3 regions of the Paenibacillus sp. FSL R7-0163 genome follow, and region 2 is predicted to be linked to each of the others. Evidence: riboswitches for the same ligand, from Rfam matches in the RefSeq annotation. Region 2 holds a riboswitch; each other region holds the start of a gene.
What was found. Region 2 has a riboswitch for cyclic di-GMP ahead of NST45_RS06620 (thiamine pyrophosphate-binding protein). Riboswitches for the same ligand answer to the same signal wherever they lie in the genome.

Region 1: it holds a riboswitch for cyclic di-GMP, as region 2 does, so the genes downstream of both, NST45_RS24755 (choice-of-anchor A family protein) here and NST45_RS06620 (thiamine pyrophosphate-binding protein) in region 2, are expected to answer to the same signal.
Region 3: it holds a riboswitch for cyclic di-GMP, as region 2 does, so the genes downstream of both, NST45_RS22515 (glycosyl hydrolase) here and NST45_RS06620 (thiamine pyrophosphate-binding protein) in region 2, are expected to answer to the same signal.

Annotation. Positions count from the first base shown of each region.
Region 1 covers NZ_CP150224.1:5,634,718-5,639,536, forward strand. The annotation lists gene NST45_RS24745 (alpha/beta hydrolase) at 1-707, opposite strand, end outside; gene NST45_RS24750 (LPXTG cell wall anchor domain-containing protein) at 857-1,219, opposite strand; gene NST45_RS24755 (choice-of-anchor A family protein) at 1,324-3,063, opposite strand; cyclic di-GMP riboswitch class I at 3,172-3,262, opposite strand; gene NST45_RS24760 (hypothetical protein) at 3,758-4,150, shown strand; gene NST45_RS24765 (ASCH domain-containing protein) at 4,347-4,760, opposite strand.
Region 2 covers NZ_CP150224.1:1,515,196-1,520,014, forward strand. The annotation lists gene NST45_RS06610 (hypothetical protein) at 1-205, opposite strand, end outside; gene NST45_RS06615 (carboxymuconolactone decarboxylase family protein) at 411-779, opposite strand; gene NST45_RS06620 (thiamine pyrophosphate-binding protein) at 790-2,430, opposite strand; cyclic di-GMP riboswitch class I at 2,586-2,682, opposite strand; gene NST45_RS06625 (HAMP domain-containing methyl-accepting chemotaxis protein) at 2,857-4,107, opposite strand; gene NST45_RS06630 (YafY family protein) at 4,229-4,819, opposite strand, start outside.
Region 3 covers NZ_CP150224.1:5,099,821-5,104,639, forward strand. The annotation lists gene NST45_RS22510 (glycosyl hydrolase) at 1-840, opposite strand, end outside; gene NST45_RS22515 (glycosyl hydrolase) at 994-2,544, opposite strand; cyclic di-GMP riboswitch class I at 2,557-2,636, opposite strand; gene NST45_RS22520 (sugar phosphate nucleotidyltransferase) at 2,773-4,146, opposite strand.

The DNA of each region.
Region 1 (4,819 bases), 2.7 Mb from region 2:
TCACCAAAACCATACCCCGCCTTCAAGCGGGTGATTAGACTTGCACTTTGAACGAAAGGGAAACTTGGCAAACGATACATGCGCCGTAGTTGGTAAGATAATTGTGCTTTTACTGAGGTATAAGCGCAGTCCGCAACAATAGCTTTTACCTGCGGCGGAAGATCTTCCCCTGAGGTCATTAGCACTGTAGCACCGCCCATAGAAACACCGTGAAGCACAATTTGAGCACTAGACCCAGTCTTTTTAATCATGTATTCAATCCATTGCAAATAATCTTTTCGTTCCGGCCAACCAAAACCAATGTAATCCCCTGCGCTATCTCCATGCCCCCTTGCATCGGGAATTAGGATGTTAAAGCCTAAGTTCTCGTAGTAGATTTTGGCGTACGCCCCCATATCCTTTGCTTTACCTGAATAACCGTGGGCTAGAATGGCTGTGCGTCCCGCAGCACGATTAGATTGGAGTAAGAAACCTCTTAGTTTAAGTCCATCTGCAGATACGATCTCAATATTCTCGAAGCTCTGGCGAGAGACCCAATCTTTCCCCTCCCCCCAAGAAGCTCCGGCAACCGGAGGATCAGCCTTCAGATTAGGATTATTACTTAGAAATACCTTTGGTGCTCGTTTAATAGCAATACCATAGAAGAAAAATCCCACATAGATTAGAATCCCTATGATGATTACAGCGCTAATAATGAACCATATCAATTCGCCTTCGCCATCCCCTCTTCATTTCTTTTGCAACAAGAGTATACCATCTACTTAGAATGCACCAAACTATCGCAATCATGACATACAAATAGAGCCGCCATCGGGACACCCCCCGAAAGCGACTCTATGTTGTGCTCTACCGTTTATTATTTATTCTTTTTGGAGAACTTGGTTCTCATTAATAATCCGATAAGTGCAAAACCTAAACCTGCTACATAGTAAGGTGCAGGACTTGATTCACCCGTTTTTGGCAATTCCTTCACAGGTGGCTTACCTAATGGGATCGTATCGTCCACTACGATGATTTCATCAGGTGTTGGTGTTGGCGTTGGTGTCACTGCCGGTACCGGGCCTAATGGGATCTCATCATCATCAACAAGTACTTCTGTGCTATTCGACGGTGTTGGTACTGGCGCTGGTGTCGGCGAAGCTACAGGCCCAAGCGGCACAGGATCTTCTGCAAGAACTATAGTGCCAATTACGGATGATGGCGTTGGTGTCGGGAACACCGAAGTCTCTGGTGTCGACGTTGGTGTTACCTCTGGTGTTGGTGTTACCTCTGGCGTTACCGTCGGTGTCGGTGTTGCTTCTGGTGTTACTGTCGGTGTCGGTGTTACCCTGGCGTTACCGTCGGTGTCGGTGTTACCTCTGGCGTTACCGTCGGTGTCGGTGTTACCTCTGGCGTTACCGTCGGTGTCGGTGTTGCTTCTGGTGTTACCGTCGGTGTCGGTGTTGCTTCTGGCGTTGGCGTTGGTGTCGGCGTCACTGTTGGCGTCGGCGTTGGTGTTGGCGTCGGCGTTGGTGTCACTGTTGGCGTTGGCGTCGGCGTTGGTGTCACTGTTGGCGTTGGCGTCGGCGTTGGTGTCACTGTTGGCGTTGGCGTCGGCGTTGGTGTCACTGTTGGCGTTGGCGTCGGCGTTGGTGTCACTGTCGGCGTCGGTGTTGGCGTTGGTGTCACTGTCGGCGTCGGTGTTGGCGTCGGCGTCGGCGTTGGTGTCACTGTCGGCGTCGGTGTCGGCGTTGGTGTCACTGTCGGCGTCGGTGTTGGCGTCGGCGTCGGCGTTGGCGTCGGCGTCGGCGTTGGTGTCACTGTCGGCGTCGGTGTCGGTGTCACTGTTGGCGTCGGTGTTGGTGTCGGTGTCGGCGTCGGCGTCACTGTTGGCGTCGGTGTCGGTGTCGGTGTCGGCGTTGGTGTCACTGTCGGCGTTGGCGTTGGTGTCACTGTCGGCGTTGGCGTTGGTGTCACTGTTGGCATTGGCGTTGGTGTCACTGTTGGCGTTGGCGTTGGTGTCACTGTCGGCGTTGGCGTTGGTGTCACTGTTGGCATTGGCGTTGGTGTCACTGTTGGCGTTGGCGTTGGTGTCACTGTCGGCGTTGGCGTTGGTGTCACTGTTGGCATTGGCGTTGGTGTCACTGTTGGCGTTGGCGTTGGTGTCACTGTCGGCGTTGGCGTTGGTGTCACTGTTGGCGTTGGTTTCGGCGTTGGTCCAGGTTCATCACCATCGTATGGATAGTGGTGAAATTCACCACCACCAGTCCCTTTGAGTGAAGCCGCCACTAAAGTACCGTTAATCTGACCATTAATAAAATCAACATGAGCATAGGGGGCAAGTATGCTTCCCATTACACCTATGCCTGCCATATCCAGATACGCAGCTTGGCTAAAGTTAAGCAAAATTTTCTTGCTGTTCAACACGTTATTAGGTAGAAATCCGAAGTTTTTCATTTTTACGTTAGAACCATCAATATTAATAATTGCTGTAGATCCTGAGGGAACATTTATTGTAATTCCATAGGTATTAGAGACGTTATCTCCTGGAACATTAAAAACATTGACCGCAGGATCTGTACCTGTCAGGGTAAGACTGCCATATTGGTACACTGTTGTTCCATTCGCCGGCAATGCTGCAAGTTCTGCTGATTTGTCCTTCAAAGACTGACCTACGGCTGAAAAGTCAATCGTACTCCCCTGTCTTTTTGTACCTCCCTTGAGGAGCGTTACATTCCCTGAAAAATCTCCCCCGTGCACGATATTCCCATAAACAGTACCTCCGTTGAAAGTAAGATTCCCTCCAACAACAAGTGTGTCAGTCAAGGAAACCTCAGCAGCGGTCAACCTATCTCCAACACTATAGTTGGTTAAGTTAACGTTACCTCCAGCAGCAAACCTTCCTTCCGTATCCGAAACCGTTGTTATATCCCCTAGAATAAACACGTTGTAGTCCCCTGCAATTCCCAATGTAGAAGAACTACTAGCTCCAGCAACTCCAGCTCCTAATGAGGAAAGCCCACTACCTACCGTCAAAATCCCAGCTAATACAAGCGAGAGTAACGGTCTTATTCTTCTTTTCAAATGGCACACCTCCTAAAACTATGATTTATATTAATCAGAATAATTACCAGAAACTCTAAAGGACCTAACAACAAAAAAGACCGCCAAAAAGAAGTGGAATTCCCTTCTCATGGCAGTCGGACGGTCATTGTGCCTTTAAGACACTTTAGACTCCTGGACTTTGCGTCCCGCCCTTTCAGACGGTTTGCTATTATCATGACTATATATATGTATTACACTGCAAGTCCAGAACTGGTAGCCGAAGCATTCTCTCCAATAACCGTCTATGACTTTTAATACTTTTTGAATTAATAACAGTTTAGCGCCCGACACCCACAATTGTCAATCAATTCCTTTCGATGATCCCCCTCATTATTACCATACAAAAAAAGCGCCTAAAGGCGCTTCGCATAAGGTTTTTCATTAAATTTTAAAGTAACTGTATATAGCCCAATATGGATATCCATAAGGGAACACTCAGAATTAAACCAAAAAACAATCCACGTTGGAGGCTGCCCTCTTTTTCCATCATAATTCTCCTTTATGTGCGTCCGATACATTAATTTTTATTATTACAATTTTAATATAATTTATTCTTCGTTATTTAGTTGTGAATTTAATCACATTGAATAAGCTGTTTAGAAATACCATTGATTATTTTTGGAATATCGGGGTAGAATACGAATATACGTTCCTATTAGAGGTGATGAGATTCATGCATAGAGCAGAAAGCAGGGACAACATGCTGGTGAAATCTTATTTATTGCTTCCGATGATTTTATCAGCTTTCGAACGGGACTCCGCCATTTTATCTACACACTTACGAACACCCGCCCCTTATCTGGAGGTGCTTGGAACAGCTGCTGCAGTAGCTACAACAGATCTAAGGGATGTTCGTGCAGAAATGAGAAGACGGGGAATCAAGGTGTATGAGCAAAACAGACTTAATACGGGAATTGAAGCCAAGTATATATGTCGTGGCTATCACGAACGAATGCTGCTGTTGAATGACATTGTTGCGGCTCAGGCTGCCATCCATATGCGCAGATACCTAGGGCTGGATATTTCCTCTTTTAAGAGTTACGAAGAACAGTTTCAAATTAAATAAAGCTGTATAGAAGCCGCTCTACTCTCCCCCCATCAATTAGTGAACAAAAAAATAGGCCTTACCATGGGAGTTGGCAAGACCTGAGAGAGATATACCACAAAACACTGGGGGGTGTTTGGTGTCTTCAATATATACCTCGAACCTGAAAAAAAGCTGATAGGCACATAAAAATTACATTAAAAATATCATTCGCCGTTCAGAAGTGATCCGAATGCTCCCACAAGCTTAGCCGACCTTTGGCTGGAATTGGATGGCTTAATGGATGAACCCCTTCAAGCTTCCAGGCAAACCGTCCTTCGCTATAGTCGCCAAAATCATATTCGTTCCCATTGATCCATTCCCTTAAATCCACCTCTGGAGTAACCACATAACATCCCGCGAGCTGACCTGTAGCAATAATAGCTCCTGTCGGCAAATTATTTGCTGTATAGCCATGTTTCGCCAATACTGATTTGTACGGTTCCTGTTCACAAATCTTTTTGTCAATCCTCATTCCGGCATGGATGCCTAACTCGCCGCGGTAGGCTGTTCTCCATGAACGAGTTTCAAACTCTTTTTCACCAAGAGCAATTAAGGTCGCCCAAGGCTGCCGTATTGTTATACACCGCATGATATCTATCCCCTTTGTTTATGTTGGACGTTTGTCACGGATGCCACGGATCTCGATCT
Region 2 (4,819 bases):
TTTCTAAAAGAGGTACCACATCTGGTGCAGTTACATTTAGCTTTCTGCAGTCGATTTTTAGTTCATAGTCAGCTGGAGTAATTGGATTGATAGTTTGTTGATAAGCTTGAATAGATTTTAGACCATCTTCTTCAGAAAATGTTCCATCTAACTCAATGTTAATAACCTTGTTTGTAGTGTCTGTCTTCAAAACGAAACTTCCCATGCCTAAATCTCTCCCATAGATTGAATTTGTCCAAAACAGTTCGACTGCAATATCCAGCCATGTATATCCATTTAGCTGTTTTATAAAAGTCAAAATTCGACACTATACAGCAAGTAATGGGATATTCCGACTCTATTATAGGCATATTTTTCAAGTGTATGCAATAATAAAGTCGAATTTTGTATATTGTTGTCGAACTGTTGGGTTATTGGATTTCTTCTATGGTTGCAAGCAGGATATTAAAAGCTGTAATGATTCTAGGTGCCCCTATAACGGGTACTAAGTGTAATAGAATACCTTTAAGCTGTTCTACGGTAACTCCAACACGAAGGGCCATGACATAATGAACGCCCAACTGTTCGAATTGACCCATTGAAATTAAAGATGAAATGACTGCGATTTCCTTCCAGTCAGGGGCTATAGTATTACGTTGAAAAATATCGCCATAGGCATTCCCCATAATAAATTCAGCCAAGTCAGGGAAGTGGTCTTTAATTGGAGCTAGTGCTTTTGCGCCATAGTCTCCTGATAGATTCGTGAAGTGGTTGAGACCACTGTTGATATTTTCCTTCATGGTTAGCCTCCTAGTTTAGGTTCAAAGTACGGTGTGCAGTCGGAGGGACTTCATCACGGTCTGTTAGTAGTTCAATAACGGCAACATGGTTTAGAGCTACCGCATCTTTAATTGCAGCTGTGAATTCATCCGCATTCTCACATTTGTAGCCTTTAGCACCTAGAGATTCAGCGAATTTTACGGCGTCCATTGGTACTTCATATAGAGTTCCATCGATACGACCTGTGGTTTTCTCCATACCCTTAAGAGCCATATCTAGTTGCTTATTATTGACCACGATAAAGATGACAGGGATATCTTTGCAGACAGCGGTGTTAATCTCAGCGCCGAGCATCATGAAACAACCATCACCTGTAATGCAGAGGATAGTTTCTTCAGGAGCAGCAACTTTTGCACCAATAGCCATGCCGATCGAATTACCCATGCAAGCAAAATACGCATCAAAAACAAAGCTGCCCGGTTTCTTAACCTTGTACCATTTTGCAGCGTGGAATCCATGACTTCCATCATCAACGAAAATTGAATTATTATAAGGGATCAAATCACTTAAAGTGCTCATTACCGAAGCAAGGGAAAGATTCTTGAGGGTTGGAAGCTCTTCTGAATAATCCGCATCGGCCAAAGCCTCACGTTTGGTGATTGTGTTTGGGTCAATATGATTTAGGCAGTGCACCAAATTATCGCGCAGGTCCCCAGTGACCGGTATCGTTTTGGACAATAGTATTTTTCCGACAAAGGTTGGATCAATATCAAATTGAATTAAAGTTGCTGGATGATTCTCCCGTTTAAGATTACAGATGGTCATATCACTTAAACGTGATCCAAGCACTATAAATAAATCGCTTTTATTCAATAAATCGTCCCCGTGGGTCGAACCGCCAACGCCAATAGGACCATGATAGAGTGGGTGATCCCAGACTATAGCCCCTTTTCCACCTGGAGATGTTACTACAGGAATATTAAAAGTTTCTGCGAGTTGAACAAGCTCTTTATGTGCTCCGGAGCGGTTAATTCCTTTACCCGCAATAATCAAAGGATTCTTAGCAGCTTGAATAGCATCGATGACTCTATCGATATTAGCTTGACTAATTAGAGATTCTCTTTCTGGGATTACTATATTGCATTCTTCCAATACTTCAGTTTGTACATCAAAAGGAATACAAAGATGAACAGGACCCCGTTTGGTCAGGGCCACAGAAATCGCATGATTAAAAATAGTACCAAAGTGATCCCCACGTTCAACCAATTTACTGAACAAGGTGGCAGGTTTGAACATATCAGCTAAATCAGCCAGAAAAGAGGTGGAGTCCTGACATTGAGGAATTCCAAGCTCTGTAATGGATTGGTGGCCGGTAATAAATAGGACAGGTAGGTTGTTAGCTTTCGCATGTGCTGCTGCTGTAAGCAGGTTAGTTCCCCCAGGACCCGAAGTACCAAATGCTACGCCTAGGTTACCCGTTTTCAGCGCATACCCTGCTGCTTCGAATCCGGAGCTTGCTTCATGTCTGCCGGGAATAAATTCAATACCGTAATCCACCATCTTTAGAACTATTGGACAAATGGATTTGCCAATGATCCCAAAAGAATGGGTGACTCCAAGGTTACGTAGTGCTTCCGCCATGTAATCTGCGACTGTCTTCAAAAGAAACACCTCACAAGTTTTTTGATATATATTAGTTATTAATCTACCGAATAGATACGATAGATCAATATACTCAAAAAGTAAAAACCTGTGCTCTATAGTAAGCACAGGTTGGTGGCATAAGGCACCGCTAAGACTGAACAATAGTTCAGCCGTCCTGGTTCCTCTGCAACCTGGCAATCATGGCCTCAAACGAAAAAATGAGGCTGTAGATCCATGGTTTTGCGTCATCCTCTTTCGAGGATTTTGCCAATATTAATTTATAGTTGATAAGAATAATTTTCCTTTACAATATATTCCTCATTAATTTTTGTCAACATAATCCGCTAAAAAAACTCGAAATTTGACGAAAGTCTTGTCCAAGAGATGAAGTTTTGCCTCGCGAAAAAAACTGCCACCTAAGACTCAGCTTAGGTGGCAGTTGATAGTTTTGAACTAGAATTTAAAGATATGAATGGTTTTTTGCAGATTAAATACGGCCTGGGTCATTTTTTCCGTTTCTTCTGCAACAGACTGCAGGGCATTAATCTGTTCATTCATAGCCGCCGATACCTCTTCCGTGCCAGCAGCAGTTTCTTCGGTGATTGCTGAGATATTCTCAATTGCACTGGAAATTTTCAAGGCACTTTCTAGCATAAGATCACTCTCCGCAGAGAATGAAGAGATTTGCTCGGTAATGTACTGCACGCTTTGTACAATTTGTGCGAAAATATGGGCAGATTGAGTGATCATTTCATTCTGAACCTGCACAACCTCTTCATTGATGGCAATATTATCGATGGCTTGTTTAATATCTGACTCAATGCTGCGGACCAAGCCGAATACTTCTTTTGTGGATGCCGTAGATTCTTCAGCAAGCTTGCGAACCTCTTGAGCTACAACGGCAAAACCCCGACCATGCTCTCCGGCACGAGCAGCTTCGATGGAGGCATTCAGTGACAGCAGGTTGGTCTGCTCAGCGATCTCTGTGATGGTCTTGGTGATCATCGTAATCCCGCGGGCATTTTGTGAGAGAGCTTCAATAGTATCAGCCACTTTTTGTGTAGCCTCTATGTTTTTGCGCATGCCTTCAGCCTGTGTATCTACGGATTGGCGCCCTTGCTCAACAAGTTCTAAGGTATGTATTGAACGTCTGTTCATTTCTTTGGTGGAGTTCGTATAATTGGATACTTTGGTCTCAATGTCTTTAATGGATTCTGTCATATCAGCGATATCCGTAGATATTTCATTTGCACCAAGAGCGAGCTCAGTAGAAGAAGAGGCTACTTGTGCCATGACAATCTTCAGGTTCTGGTTCTTATCTTCGATTCCGCGGCTTGCATCCATAACTTGACGGGTGATCTGCGATGCATCGGTCAGAATCTTCTTGAGCTTATCAATCATTGTGTTAAAGGAGCGGCTTACGTCACCCATTGAGCCATTTTCGTCCGCTCTGCTAGTGAAATCGCCCTTCGAAATACTGTGAGATACATTAGCAATATCATCAAAAGATGATGTAAGCGTTCTCTCCACGAAGCGAGCAACAGGTAAAGTCAGACCTGCAAGAACAACTACTAGTATAATTCCTACGAGAAATTGACCTAGAATCATTAACGTAACTAAGACAGGAATAGCAAACAGTGCGGCAACGAGGTAACATCCGGCAACAATTCTTTGTTTTAACGGAAGTTTGTGCATCCAGCTCATTGGTAAAATGTCCCCCTTATTAAATTTTATGTAATGGTGTTATTATAGGGGATTTATAGGTCATTGGTCTATAGAGAAGTGTCATAAATCTTCTTTAAGTAGTAGATATTTAGAATTCATGTCAAAATTCCTCATATATTGTGGAAATTGTTTTAATAGCAGACTTTACCATCCCTACTAGTTCGATAGGAGCTAAAACAATAACTGAAGGAGAGAAAGAGAGTACGATACGACAGGCAGATTCTATAGCATTAAACTCGGCCTCCACGTTCATCCACCCAGTATTAGCAGAGGGTTCTACTAAAGTTATAGTTACATATCTTTCACGTTGTAATTCTTTAAGAATAGACTCATTCACCTTTAAGTTCACTACATATTTTGGCAGTGCTGCTTTAAAAGCTAAAGTCGATTGTTCCCAGTAGCTTTTTAAATCAAAAGCCTCAGGTCTGACAAATGATTCATAAGTTGCGTCAGCTTGTATTAATCTCGACACGCGAAAAGTCCGCATTTCACCCTCGGTTCGTGCCACTACATACCAAACTCCACGTTTTGCGACTAACCCGAGAGGTTCAATGAAACGCTCCTTCATCTCGTCATTCCGTGGGTAAGTGATCTTCACTTTACGGTCTTCCCAAACAGCTTCCTGCAAGACAGATAGGAACGGGTACGTCTCGTCGGAAGGGTGCCAGCTGGCACCATCAATATGAATGCG
Region 3 (4,819 bases), 3.3 Mb from region 2:
GGACTGCTTATAATCGTTATTGTAGATATCCGCAGCCAGAACATCGAGTTTATCCCCACCGGGATAATATGCAGCATAAGGATCTGACCATTCATTCGGCGCATTCGGATTCCATACCCACAGTAGATTATTTAGCTTGTGTGTGTTTACAAAACGATCATAGACAATACTCCAAAGCTCTGAAAAATTGTCCTTTTTCCCCCACCAAAACCAACCGCCATTCATTTCATGGTAAGGTCGCCATAAGACTGGAACTCCGGCATCACGCAATTGTCCCAAATATCCAGCAACCTCGTCTAGATCTGAGATTAGCCTCTTATACTGAGCTGTCCCAGGTGTAACATAAGCATTAAATTTCTCTTGACTGAGACTTCTGTTTACATTGGACCATTCTGGAGATGTTCCCGGCAAACTCTGATGGAATGTCATGGCTACAATGCCACCCTCGTGATGCCATTCAATTGCACTGTCTATCACTGCTTGCCGCTGTTCTGCGATCGTCCCTTCGGATTGATTATTAATCGCCCCTAATTCATAACCATGTAGAACGGCATTTTGTCCCGAAGTATTCTTCAGCTTATGAACCAGTTCATCTGGGCTTTCTAGATAATCATGCTGGCCGGACAAAATCCCTTTGCCACGTAGATTCACCAAATTACTCAGCAGTTGCTTAGCCTCTTCAGAAGCCGATGGATTACTGGGTATAACCGGAGGTAAAGAGGAAGAAACACTCATAGCCTTCGGAAGACTCTTAACCTCTCCCCAAGGCAGCAAGGAAAAAATAATAAACACCGGTAACATAGTAAACAACAATCTGTTTTTCTTATAATATTTACGCAAATAAATCCTCCTTTCGGTAGCTGTACTGCCTCTACAGGTGCTAAATAAACATACCTGTTATCGGACAATCGTCTTCTGACCTAATGAGGACTATAGCTTAGTAGCTCTGCAATAACGCAGAGCCACTAAGGATCGACCTTTAATTTTCATCAATCAGGAGACATCCGGAAGAAAAAGTGCACTTGCTGGAACTGTCTCTTTAGCTTGACTAGCACTTTCCCACATCAAGCGGACTCTCGCATCGCCTTCATTCTCGTAATACTCCACCTTGATATCGTATAGCCGGCCAGCCTTCAGCGTTATAGTGCCCTTACGCTCAGTACCACTTTGCTTAGTCCAACTATCAATCACGGATTCCCCATTCACCCAGACACGGATGCCATCATCTGAGGTAGTGTAAAATGTATATTGCTCATCATATAATGGCTTAATTTTACCGCTCCAACGTATGGAGAAACGATCAATCCCGAGGGCGGCATCCGGCGATCCTTGCCGCCAATTGAAATCGATTATTGCATCAGTTCTGTTAAGAGTTGCCGCTCCCGACAACAACATGTTGTTGTAATACTCTCCTGCAAGCCCCTTCGCGAGAGGAATTGCTGCCTCCCCCTCTTCTTCGGAAGGTGCCGGCGCTGGTGCGGCGCTAGGTGTCGGAGCCAGACCAGTATTTAATTTATCTCTGGTCAGGGTGTAGTTGCTATTCATAAATATTTTGATTGTGTCTGCACTGTTATTTTCGTAAAGCATTTTTCCCCAGCTCATCATATACGTCCATTTACTTTGCGATTGCTGAAGCTTCTCCAGATTAGGCATTTCACCATTCTCCCCGATCGCAATCGGTTTGCCTGCGGCTAGACTCAACAAGCTGTCATAGTATTTTTGCTGGTAATCATTTTCGTATATATCTGCTGCCAGAATATCTACTTTATCAGCACCTGGATAAGTTAGCGCATAAGGATCTGACCAAACATTGGGAGCATTCGGACTCCATACCCATAACAGATTATTTAATTTATGAACGTTAACAAAACGGTCATACATTATATTCCATAGTTTAGAAAAGTTATTTTTCTTCCCCCACCAGAACCAGTTCCCGTTCATTTCATGATAGGGTCTCCAAAGCACCGGAACATTGGCATCGCGCAAGCTTTTTAAAGAGACTGCCACCTTATCAAGCTCAGCGATCAGATTATTATATTGCTTAGTACCCGGTGTAACGTAACTATCGAACTCACTCTGGCTAAGTGTTTTTTTCACATTATCCCAGTCATAAGAGGTGCCCGGCAGGTTAGCATGAAAAGTCATAGCTACGATCCCGCCCGCTTTATTCCAGTTGATGGCGCTGTTCACCACATTTTGACGTTGCCAAGCCATCGTTGCTTCGGACTGACCACTGATCGCACCCATTTCATAACCGTGAAGAGCCGCATATTGTCCGCTGGTTCCCTTCAGCATATTGTTAATTTCATCTGGACTTTCTAAATAGTCATGTTGACCAGCAATAATGCCTTTTCCTGAGATCGAGTAAAAATAGTTAAGCAGCTTTACGGCTTCAGGTGAGGCACCTGGGGTAACTGGCGTTCCAGAATTTGAAGCAGCTATGACAATAGACGGCGAAATTCCAACAGCAAGCGGAAGTGCAGTCAGAAACAGGACGAGTGACATAAATGCACCAAACAATCGATACGTACGGTAAGCTTTCAAAATAATCTCCCTTTCGGTAGCCAGGCTGCCACTCTTTCGAAGGCCCTATAGCTTTGCGTCCCTACCTTTCGATAGGTTTGCCTTTTCAATTTAAGAGAAATAATCTCTCTTACCGTAAGTATCGACGACAATTAATGATATATTTAGTGTTTTTATGACTTTTTTTGATAATTGAGTCAATTTACCTGTTTCAAGAAATTTTGAATTGGTTAAATAGATAGGTTAGACCTATGAAATGAATTGTTGTAGTTCTATATCATTCCAGTCTAAAGTAATACGTATGTTATCTTCTTCTACTAATTCAGACCCCGTCTGTACCTCTATAAACTCAACATCCGTCAAAGCAAGGATCGCGTGTTTCGTTCCTTCCGGTATACGTACCACGTCCCCAGCCTTCACATTATGTTTTTTCTCATTCAGCACAATACTTGCTTCGCCGCTGACGATTGTCCAAATTTCACTACGCTTGCGATGTAATTGATAGCTGATATTATTCCCCTCGGATATAAAAATCCGTTTGGTCAGCACTTCATTGCCTTCATCATATTTCACATAATCAATAACTTTGTAATGGCCCCAGCGGCGTTCCTCGTACATCGGTCTTTGTTCAAAGGTCTTCAGCACTTCTTTAATCCGTGGGCTCTCAGCTTTATGGGTAACTAGAATTCCATCCGGGCTAGCCGCAATGATCAGATCCTTCGCACCAATTACCGTAATCGGAATGTCCAGCTCATTAATCAAGCAAGTCCCCTCAGAATCCGCCGTCACAAAACCTTTTCCTACATGCTTGCTGCTCATTTCCTCTGTCAGCGTATTCCACGTTCCAAGATCCTTCCAGAATCCATCATACGGCTGCACCACAATATGTTCTTCTTTCTCCACCACTTCATAATCAAAGCTGATGGAAGACAATAGCTTATACTGCTTCTGCAATTCTTCATATCCTAAAGGCAACCCTTTACGCTGCAAAATATCTAACAAGTACCCTAAACGGAAGGCAAACACTCCGCAATTCCACAATGCATTTTGCTCGATGAGCTGTTCTGCTTGTATGCGGTCTGGTTTCTCTTGAAAGTGACTCACCTTCATAAAACCATTCCCCCCCGCCTCTTCAGCGGTAGGAATAATATATCCGTATTTCTCTGAGGCATGTTCAGGAACAACACCCATTAGTGCCAGATTTGCTCCACTTTCCAGCATGGTCCCCTCAAGCATAGCTATGGTATCGAAAAAGGATGCTTCTACATAAGGGTCAACAGGCAATATTGCTACCGTCTCCGCTGGAGAAACACCTGCCACTGAATAAAGATAGGTAGCTGTTAAGGCGATAGCCGGAAAAGTATCCCGACGCTCCGGTTCAACGATAATCGGCACATGACTTCCCAGTTGGCTTTGTATCATTTCTACTTGGCCGCGGCCGGTGGCCAGATAAGATGATTCTGCCATCCCTGCTTCCTCCAGCTGTCTCCAGACACGTTGTACCATGGATTCTGGTTCACCTTGAGGGCTTTCAAGTACCTTTAGAAATTGCTTTGAACGTGAGTCGTTAGACAACGGCCATAACCGTTTACCTGAACCGCCTGATAGAAGTACCATTTTCATAGAATGAACCTCCTTGAATTATGGAAATCGAGCATAATGGAATTGTTATCAAAACGTATAGCTTCCGCTTAGCCTTAGTTCGAGCGGATGCATTTTTTAAAAAATTTATTAGGTATGAACCACTCCAAGGGATTTTGGACTTCCGATCGCTGTTATCCTCAGATTTCCTGATTGGACCGCTTCTCGCGGTAGAAATCCGAGGATAAAGGCGAACACTCCGTTTCTACAGTTCCAAATTCCCTTTCCGTTCTTAACCTAACCAACTACTTTTTAACAATGATCCATGCGCACCGGGCTGTACCAGCCGGAAGCGAGCACGTTTTTCTAAAGATTTGCTTCTGCTCCGGGGGAGGCAGCTGCAACTGCAAGAACAACTGCAACTACAAGAGCAAGACTAGTTGCCACCACAGAGACAGAGACAATGACAACTACAAATGCTACTGCTACTGCGGTATATAATCAGAGTACCTAACTTTATAAATTGCTTAGAACCTTAAAATAAGGGAACGAAGTGGCGGAAGAGAATTTTGGAACTGGAGGAGCAATAGCATCCGCCTTTGTCTGCGGATTTCTACCGCTATCAGCGGTTAAAATCAGGAAATCTGCAGACAACAGCGGCTGGAAGTCCAAACATTCTCTGGAGTCACGGCTCATCCCTAAATAGAAAAATCAC